4 regions of the Methylobacterium fujisawaense genome follow, and region 4 is predicted to be linked to each of the others. Evidence: riboswitches for the same ligand, from Rfam matches in the RefSeq annotation. Region 4 holds a riboswitch; each other region holds the start of a gene.
The links. Region 4 has a riboswitch for cobalamin ahead of ABC766_RS04795 (TonB-dependent siderophore receptor). Riboswitches for the same ligand answer to the same signal wherever they lie in the genome.

Region 1 (2,194 bases), 2.6 Mb from region 4:
TCGTCCGGCGGAATGAACGTGATGCCGTCGCAGGTCAGCCTCTCGGTCAGAAAGATCACCTTGCTGCGGTCGACCTTCGGGACCTTGATGTATTTCAGGTTGAGCGCCTTCGCGATCGAGACCGCGATGATGTACTGCACGAGGCAATTGCCGAAGGCGCCGTTCTCGAACAGTGACAGGCCGACGAGGTTGCGGCTAGCCCGGCCAGGCGCGGCTTCGAGATTGTAGGTGACGTAGACGTTAGCGCCGGGCTTCTCGTTCAAGAGCGTGATGTCGAGCCCGAGCAGCGCCCGCAGGGCGATGAGGTCGATGGCGGCTTCATCGGCGCGGATGTCGACGCCTGCGACGAGCGCCGGATCCGGCACCGCGATCCGCACGAGACGCGCCCAGGCCCGCTCGTCGGCTCCGATGGCGGCCACGAGGGCGCCCGGCTTGGCGGTCCAGCCGACGATGTCGGGCGCGGACCACGTGACGCCGTCCTGCGAGACCTCGACGGCCACATCGCCGACCTCGGGCGCTACAGTATCCTGTACGGGTCGCAGCGCGACCGCGCGGATCGGAAAGCGACCGCCCAGATCGATCTCGAGCCAGGCGGTGTTTTCATCCTGTACGATCCGGGGGGCGCGGCCGGTCGCGAGATCGACGAGGACCGGGCTCGGATCGTCTGCGAGGGCCATCGGGTCTCCGAGAGCTGAGCGGAGGCGCCCATGCCGGGCCGGCCGGGCATCCGGTGCGGCGGTGCCCGCATCAGGGCGCGGACGTCAAGCCCGGCCACCCGCGAAGGGACGCACGGGAATCCGAACGGATCTGGCGCCGCTCCGTTGTGTCGTCGCCGGCATGCGTCTACAACGTGCCGGTGACGGTGCCCTGGCAACGGGGTGAAAAGGGAATGCGGTGAGGGGTTTCGCCCCGATTCCGCGGCTGCCCCCGCAACTGTGAGCGGCGAGCGCCTGCCAAGCGCCACCGGAGCGATCCGGGAAGGCGGTGGGCGCGCCGAGCCGCGAGCCAGGAGACCTGCCGTCGCAACAGGATCCCGCAATGCCGCCGGTGGGGCGGCTGGAGACACTCGACGATGACCGCTCAGACCCTCGCCCCCGTCGCCGCCGGTACCCGCTCGTCGGAGCGTCCGGTCGCCGTCGCGCTCGCGGCCATGCTGGGCCTCGGCCTGCTGTTCATGGCGGGTTTCTCGCCGGCGATCGCGTTCCACAACGCGGCGCACGACTTCCGCCATACCCAGAACTTCCCCTGTCACTGACGCCCTCGGCGCAGGGATGATCATTCGGCTTCTGTCGGCGGCCCTGGCCGCCGGCTTCTTCGCGGCTGCCGTTGTAACGGGCCTCGAACTCACGCTGACCTCGCCGCTGATCGTCGCGGCCGAGCGCTACGAGCAGCAGGAACCCTCGCATCAGGCCGCGAAGGCCCTTCCGATCGTGCTGGCCCATGCCGGGCATGACCATGCCGCACCCGACGCGGCACCGGAATGGCAGCCCGGCCCCGGCCTGCCGCGGATGGCCTTCACCGGTCTTGCGACCCTCGTCGGCGGCGTCGGCTACGCCCTGCTGCTCGGCGCGGTGATGATCGCCTGCGGCCGCGAGCCGACGCCGCAGGTCGGTCTCGCCTTCGCGGTGGCGGGCTTCGCCAGCGTCGCCCTTGCGCCGGGCCTCGGCCTGCCGCCGGAACTGCCCGGCAGCGCCGCTGCACCGCTGGCCGCGCGGCAGGCCTGGTGGGTGATGACCGCGGCGGCGACCGGAATGGGACTCTACCTGATCACGATCCGCCGTGCTCTGATCACGATCCTGGGTGGCCTCGTCCTGATCGTAACCCCCCACGTCGTCGGCGCCCCGCAGGCACCGGAGGGCGCGTCGGAGCTTCCGGCCGCACTGGCCGCACAGTTCGCCGCCCGGTCGCTGGCGATCAGCTTCGTCTTCTGGATCCTGATCGGGTTGGGGCTCGGCTGGGCGTGGCAGGCGTTTTCCCGCGACACGCAACGGGGAACGGCCCGTGCCTGAGACCGTCCTGTACGTCTGCACGACCTGCCGCCGTCCGGACGACGATCCGGATGGACCGCGCGCCGGAGCACGCCTTTTGGAGGCGCTTCAGGCCCGGAGCGCCGGCACGCCGAACCTGCGGGTCGAGGCGGTGGAATGCCTGTCGGTCTGCAAGCGGCCCTGCACCGTGGCGGTCGCCTCGGCCG
Region 2 (2,194 bases), 470 kb from region 4:
GCCCGCTTCCCATTCGGGGCTGACGCCGACACCTCGTGCGCGTCGGGCATGCCGCCCATGGTCGAGCAGTTCAAGATGCTTTGCCCCGCTGCAGCTAAGCGGCTGAAGGTCGAGTAGGCGAGCCTGTTGGCCGCGTCGCCGCGCGTTCCCGATCCCGCCCAAGGAGAGTTTGAGGTGTCATCACTCTGCCGACGCAACTCAGGTCACCGCGACCTCACGCGTGCCGTTTCACAGGAGCCCGTCGAACGGCAGCCGCCGGTGCGTTGACTCACATTCTCGTGAAGCGTAGCTCAAGCTTGACGGTTCCCTTCGGGGATCAAAAGGGAACGTGGTTGGGGCTAGTCCCGAAGCCACGGCTGTCCCCGCAACTGTAAGCGGCGAGCCCTTCACCACAACGTCACTGGGGTTATCCCGGGAAGACGGTGCAAGGGCGGCGACCCGCGAGCCAGGAGACCTGCCGTCAGCCGTGGTCACACGCGAAACGCGTCGGGCGGGGTGGTCCTGACGGGTGTCGAGACGGCCGTGCGCTAGCGCGGCTGGCGAGGCCTCGTTCGCGGTGACGTGCCACTGCCGTCCCGAGGTCCGAGGCCCGTGTCCCGTTCCATTTGCCAGAGGCAGCTTCGCGCATGCGTCGCGACGCTCGCGCTTGCCCTTCCGGGCGCATCTCCGACGCTGGCCCAGGGAGACCCTGCCGAGGCAGCGGCCGCTGTGGTTCTTGATCCGCTCTCGGTCGAGGGCAGCTACACCGCCGCGCCGACCTACCAAGTCAAGGATCTCTACAGCGGGACCAAGACCGTGACGCCGCGGCTCTCGCTGCCCCAGCAGGTCGACGTCGTGCCCCAGGAGGTCCTGCGGGACACCGCCGCCACGCGCGTCGAGCGCGCCCTCGACTACGTGCCGGGAGTCGGCAAGCAGAACGATTTCGGCGCCCAGAACCTCGCGCTCTACTCGGTGCGCGGCTTCGCCACCCAGGACATCTTCTTCAACGGCTTCAACATCGCCCGCGGCTACAACGGCGCGCCGGACACCCAGAACGTGCAGTCCATCGAGGTGCTTAAAGGACCGAGCGGGGCACTCTATGGGCGCAGCGACCCCGGTGGCACCATCAACATCCTGACCAAGCAGCCGGTGGCCTTGCCCTTCGTCGAGATGGGCACGCTGTTCGGGAGCTTCGGAACGGCGCGCACCACCGTCGACGCCGGCGGGCCACTGAACGAGGAGGGCACCGTCCTCTACCGCTTCAACGGCGCGCTCGCGCGGCAGGACAGCTTCCGCGATTTCGTTGACGGCGACCGCGTCCTGGCTGCGCCCGTGGTGAGCTGGCTGATCAGCCCGGACACCAAATTGACCGTCGAGGCGCAGTACCTGCGCAACCGCCAGACCTTCGACCGCGGCACCGTCGCAGTGAACAACCGCCTCGGCCTCGTACCGCGCTCGCGCTTCTTCGGTGAGCCGGGCGACGACTCCGTGTCAGAAGCCGGGATCCTGCAGATCCGCCTCGATCACGCCTTCAATGCCGACTGGCAGCTCAGGGTCGCCGGACACTTCAACACCGGCAGCCTGACCGGCCTGCAGACCGGCGCGACCGGCCTTCTCGACGACGGCCGCACCCTGGTGCGCGAGTTCCGCCGGCACGACTTCACCTGGGGCGTGGCCATCGGGCAGGCCGAGCTCGTCGGGCACTTCGACACCGGGCCGTTCGCCCATACCGTGCTGCTCGGCCTGGAGAACGAGCGCTACAACAGCACCGAGAACCTGCTGCGCTCGACGCCGCGGCTCGACCCCTTCGCCATCGACCTGTTCAACCCGGTCTACGGCCACACCAAGCCGCCCTTCACCCGGCGCTACAGCGCGAGCGAGAACGTCGGGAACACCGCCGTCTACGTGCAGGACCAGATCGCGCTCAGCCCGGAGTGGAAGCTGCTCCTTGGCAATCGGACCGATTTCTACAACCAGACCTTCCGCGACAAGGTCGGCAACGAGCGGACGGAGCAGGACCGGACCGGCTTCTCACCACGTGCGGGTCTCGTCTACCAGCCGCTCTCCTTCCTCTCGTTCTACGGCAACGTGGCGGCCTCGTTCCGACCCAACACCGGCTTCGACATCGCGACCCGACCCTTCGCCCCCGAGACCGGCTTCGGCTACGAGGCAGGCGTCAAGCTCGACCTCTTCACCGGGTTGAGCGTGACCGGCG
Region 3 (2,194 bases), 960 kb from region 4:
TTGGCGGCGATGCCGCGGATCTCCGCCGATTCCCCTTCCAGATCGCCGGTGTTGAAGTAAGCGGCGAGCCGCATCTGCCAGTTCTCATCGAAGCGATGATCGACGCGGACCTGCAGCGAATTGTTGTTCTGGTAGGTGCTCTGACCGGGCTCGCCGAGGAACCGCGAAAGCGGCAGGAAGCCGAGTTGGCGGTTGAGCGCGATCACGCCCCGGTCGAAGACGATGCGGTTCTTCACGAACTCGGTCTCGACCGTAACGCGTGTGTCCGGCGTGACCTGCCAACTCACCACTGGAGCCACGAGCAGCCGGTCGCTGTCCACGAAGTCGCGGAAGCTGCCGGCCCCCTGTGCGGAGAGATTGAAGCGATAGAGGACTGTCCCGTCCGCGTTCAGGGCACCGCCGGCATCGATGGTACCGCGGGTCAGACCGAACGAATCGACCTGATTGCCGAACTCGACGAACCGTTCGGCGGTGGGTTGCTTGGTGATGAGGTTGACGAGCCCGCCGGGATCGCTGCGTCCGAACAGGGCCGCACCCGGTCCCTTGAGCACCTCGATGCGTTCGATATTCTGCGCGTCGGGCGGAGGCGGGGTCCCACGATTGAGGGGGAAACCGTTCTTGTAGATCTCCGAGGTCGTCACACCACGGATGGCGTAACTGAAGATCGAAAGCCCCCCGAAATTGTTCTGCTGGGCGACGCCGGGCAGATAGTTGAACGCACGGTCCACGCGGGTGGCGGCGAGGTCGGTGATCGTCTCCCGCGGCGCCACGGAGACGGCCACCGGCACGTCGATCTGCGGAGTGGCGGTGCGCGTGGCGCTGACGGCCGTGCCCGCTCCGTATCCCGGCGTCGGGCCGATCAGGCCGATGGTGCCGCGCCCGGAGGCCGTCGTGCGGCCGGCACCCTCCCCGACCTGCTCGACCGAGAGTTCCTCCAACGTCACGCTTTCCTGCGCCCGCACGTCCTCGATCGGGAGCCCGGCCGAGAGGACAGCGGCGAGCGCCAACCGCCGACCGCGATGCGGAGTCCGCGGACGACGCGCTGATGGCGCTGAAAACCGCGCAGGCTCGCCGTGAGACGGACGTTCGGAGGTCGCCACCACACACTCGCTGTTGCCGGGTGGAAGCCACGGGGATACGGGCAGCGTCGCCCACGAGACGGCGACACCGCGCGCTCCGCCGGGGCACCCCGCCCGAGGGACGTCATCGTGCCGAAGGCAGGTCTCCTGGCTCACGGGTCAAAGCGCCCGCCGGACCTTCCCAGTGCAAGCACCAGTGGTCATCGGTGGCAGGCGCTCGCCGCTCACAGTTGCGGGGGCAGCTTCGGATTCGCTCCGAAAAGCGCACCGAATTCCCGTCTTAGCTCCGGGCCGGGACCCGAAGAACCTTGGCCGGACGATATTCGCCACCGGCGCGCATCCGGTCAACGGGCCTGACAAACTTTGTAACAGTGTTACGTTACGTGTGGCGCTATGGCCACAGCCCGATCCTTGTTGGAACGCATGGCTCTCAAGTTGCCGTGATGGGCCGGTTTGGGCTCGGACGACGTGGGTCCGAACGAGATCGGCGGGCCGATGGCGGCTGGATATGCGCCATCCTGAACCGAACGGACGAGCGGTCATCGACGCCCTGTTTCATGCGCCGCTGGGCGCCGAGCGTCTCAGCTGATTGGAGATCCGATGGTCCGCTCTTGGCATCGTGTTGCTGATTGCCGAACGCGCGGCCCGAGCTCATGACCCGGCATACGGTCCTTCGGTGACCCGCTCCATTTCAGGGCCGGCCTTGCCGTCCAGCCTTGGATCGCGGCATGCGTCATCGCCGTAGTCGCGGTGGCCCCGTGCCAAAACTTCTCGTTCGGCGCGAACCCGATACCCTGACCGGCTGGCTTTGCACCGGGCACATGCTCTCGATCGGTTCGGTTCAAAGCCAGCCGGTCAAGTCACAGCGAGAATCTGCGCTCTCTCGATCGCCGCTACATCTTCCGCTCGCGATGGATACGCTTCTTCTTCGGAAGTGCCTTGTGACGGCCGATGGTGACCCTGGCTTCCGACACCGTCGGTCCGGCCAGCGCATTGCCCGGTGCGGGGCCAGCGGCCGTCGCGTCCGCGAACGTGGCGAAGGTCAACAGGGGTAAGGCGGCCAGCGCCGCGCGAAGAGCCCGGATCGTGTGCATAAGCGTTCACTCCTCTGTCTG
Region 4 (2,194 bases):
TTCGCGTCCCGGACGTTGTAGTTGTTGAACCGGATGAGATCCGGGATCCGTCCCTCGACGAGCGGCGTGCCCCAGTAGCGGGCGGGCTCCTGGTAGCCGAGATCGTGGCTCAGGCTGAACGCCAGATCGGCGCTCGGCCGGAACAGCAGGGCGGCTGAGACCGCGAGGTTGCGGAAATCGCCCTCCGGCCGGATCCAGCCGTCGGCGCGATTGCCGCTGACGTTGAGGCGATACGCGAAGGTGTCGCCGAACTCCGCTTGACCGATTCCACCGCCCGAATCGAACGCAAGGCGCGCGACGCCATCCGTGCCGACAACGGCGCGGGCGGCGTTGATCGGCACGAAGACCGGCTTCTTCGGCACCACGTTGATCACGCCGCCGATGGCGCCGTCGCCGTAGAGCACCGAAGACGGGCCGCGGAGCACTTCGATCCGCTCGACGTTCCACGTGTCGAACGGGAAGGTCACCGTGTTGGCGCCGACGTAGAAGCGCGTGCCGTCGTAGAGCTGCTGGATCGAGTTCGGGCCGGCGAAGCCCCGGGACGTGAAGGCGCCGTTGCCGTTGCCGGGTGCCGCGATCGTGGTGATGCCGGTGGCGTCCTGGGTCACGGCCTCGGCGATCGTATCCTGGCCGCGCAGCCGCGCGGTCTCGCCCGACACGATGTCGAGGCTGGCCGGCGTCTCCAGCGGCGTCAGACCGAGGCGACTCGCGGTCCGGTCGGGGGTGCGCAGATTGAGGCCGTTCGGCGCAGCGCGGTTCGGGTCTCCGCCCGCGCCGGCCACGGAGAGTTCATCCAGGGTGACGGCCTCCTGGGCGGCGGTCGGACTGGCGAGGAGCGCGAGGAGAACGCCGCAGAGGGGAGCCGGCCCGCCGGAGCGGGCGCGATGGATCGAGAGAAGCATGGGGGAAGCGGTCCGTACACGGCGCGCGCCGGCCCCTTCGTCCTATAAGCATTGTAATAACATTACAATGCCTCGACCATCTGGAAACCTGAGCCTGAACGGGTGCGCGGAGGCCTCCCGGAACAGGGATCGCAGGTCGTGAAACGGTGGAGACGGACATGGGAACGGCGTCGCGGGCGCGCTTGCTGTGGCACGTCACCGCGAACGAGGCCTCGGCGGCCGTCTCCCCTCGGGATCGACGGCGCCTCGACACCCGCCAGGACACCCCGCCCGGCGCGTTTCGCGTGTGACCACGGCTGACGGCAGGTCTCCTGGCTCGCGGGTCGCCGCCCTCGCACCGTCTTCCCGGGGTGACCCAGTGACGTGGTGGTGAAGGGCTCGCCGCTTACAGTTGCGGGGGCAGCCGCGGCTTCGGGGCGGACCCCTCATCGCGTTCCCTTTTGATCCCCGAGGGGAACCGTCGAGGAACAGCTTGGCCGTCGTGCGTCCGGGCGTCAACCGCACGTCCGGGAGTTGTCGTGGATCGATGCGGCGGCCCGCCGGTTCGTTGCGGCGCCGTCGGGAACGATCTAGCCGTTTCGGCATGACGGTCTGGCGTCCCCCTGCGGAGATCCGCGTGAAGGCCTTGGGGCTCCCCCGGCGCGGCGATAGCCTGCTGGTGGCGGAGATCCATGCGGATGACGGGCGGCTGACAGGTGTCCGGCCCCTCGGTGGCAGCGTCGCATTCGGTGAGAGGGCCGAGGACGCGCTGATCCGGGAGTTCGAAGAGGAGCTCGGCATCACCGTCACGGTGCTCGGCGGCCCGCGCGTCGTGGAGAACATCTTCCTGCACGAGGGGCAGGTCGGGCACGAGGTGCTGTTCCTGTTCCCGGTCGCCCTGCCGCCCGGCCGGTTCGACGGACAGGAGCGCTTCGTCTTCCACGAGGATTGCGGCACCGCCTGCGTGGCGCGGTGGTGCGATCTCGACGGGCTCGACGTCCCGGGCGGGCCGGAACTCTTCCCGACCGGCCTGAAGGCCTGGCTCCGCGCGGCGTGGGACGCGGAGCCCTGACGGGCGCGATCGCGCTGCCGCCTTTGCCGCTGCGCGCGGGCGATGCTACAGCCGTGCAATCCCATCGGTCCGGACGTCCGCGACGCCGCGGCCCATGCGCCCGGACGCTCCGTCCGAAGCGGAGACGGGTGCCGGCGGAAGCATGACGACACGACCTCCCAAAAGCGGCGGGCCGAAGGGGCGCAAGCCTCAGGCCGGCAAGTTCGATGCGGGCAAGTTCAAGCCCGGCAAGTTCCAGGCC

Region 1: it holds a riboswitch for cobalamin, as region 4 does, so the genes downstream of both, ABC766_RS23945 (CbtB domain-containing protein) here and ABC766_RS04795 (TonB-dependent siderophore receptor) in region 4, are expected to answer to the same signal.
Region 2: it holds a riboswitch for cobalamin, as region 4 does, so the genes downstream of both, ABC766_RS07175 (TonB-dependent siderophore receptor) here and ABC766_RS04795 (TonB-dependent siderophore receptor) in region 4, are expected to answer to the same signal.
Region 3: it holds a riboswitch for cobalamin, as region 4 does, so the genes downstream of both, ABC766_RS09400 (TonB-dependent siderophore receptor) here and ABC766_RS04795 (TonB-dependent siderophore receptor) in region 4, are expected to answer to the same signal.

The regions. Positions count from the first base shown of each region.
Region 1 covers NZ_CP155000.1:5,045,017-5,047,210, reverse strand. The annotation lists gene ABC766_RS23950 (discoidin domain-containing protein) at 1-677, opposite strand, end outside; cobalamin riboswitch at 844-1,036, shown strand; gene ABC766_RS23945 (CbtB domain-containing protein) at 1,073-1,255, shown strand; gene ABC766_RS23940 (CbtA family protein) at 1,272-2,009, shown strand; gene ABC766_RS23935 (DUF1636 domain-containing protein) at 2,002-2,194, shown strand, end outside.
Region 2 covers NZ_CP155000.1:1,488,290-1,490,483, forward strand. The annotation lists gene ABC766_RS07170 (hypothetical protein) at 1-117, shown strand, start outside; cobalamin riboswitch at 284-476, shown strand; gene ABC766_RS07175 (TonB-dependent siderophore receptor) at 796-2,194, shown strand, end outside.
Region 3 covers NZ_CP155000.1:1,977,505-1,979,698, forward strand. The annotation lists gene ABC766_RS09400 (TonB-dependent siderophore receptor) at 1-1,007, opposite strand, end outside; cobalamin riboswitch at 1,199-1,405, opposite strand; gene ABC766_RS09405 (hypothetical protein) at 1,973-2,173, opposite strand.
Region 4 covers NZ_CP155000.1:1,021,178-1,023,371, forward strand. The annotation lists gene ABC766_RS04795 (TonB-dependent siderophore receptor) at 1-902, opposite strand, end outside; cobalamin riboswitch at 1,187-1,379, opposite strand; gene ABC766_RS04800 (NUDIX hydrolase) at 1,519-1,953, shown strand; gene ABC766_RS04805 (RluA family pseudouridine synthase) at 2,096-2,194, shown strand, end outside.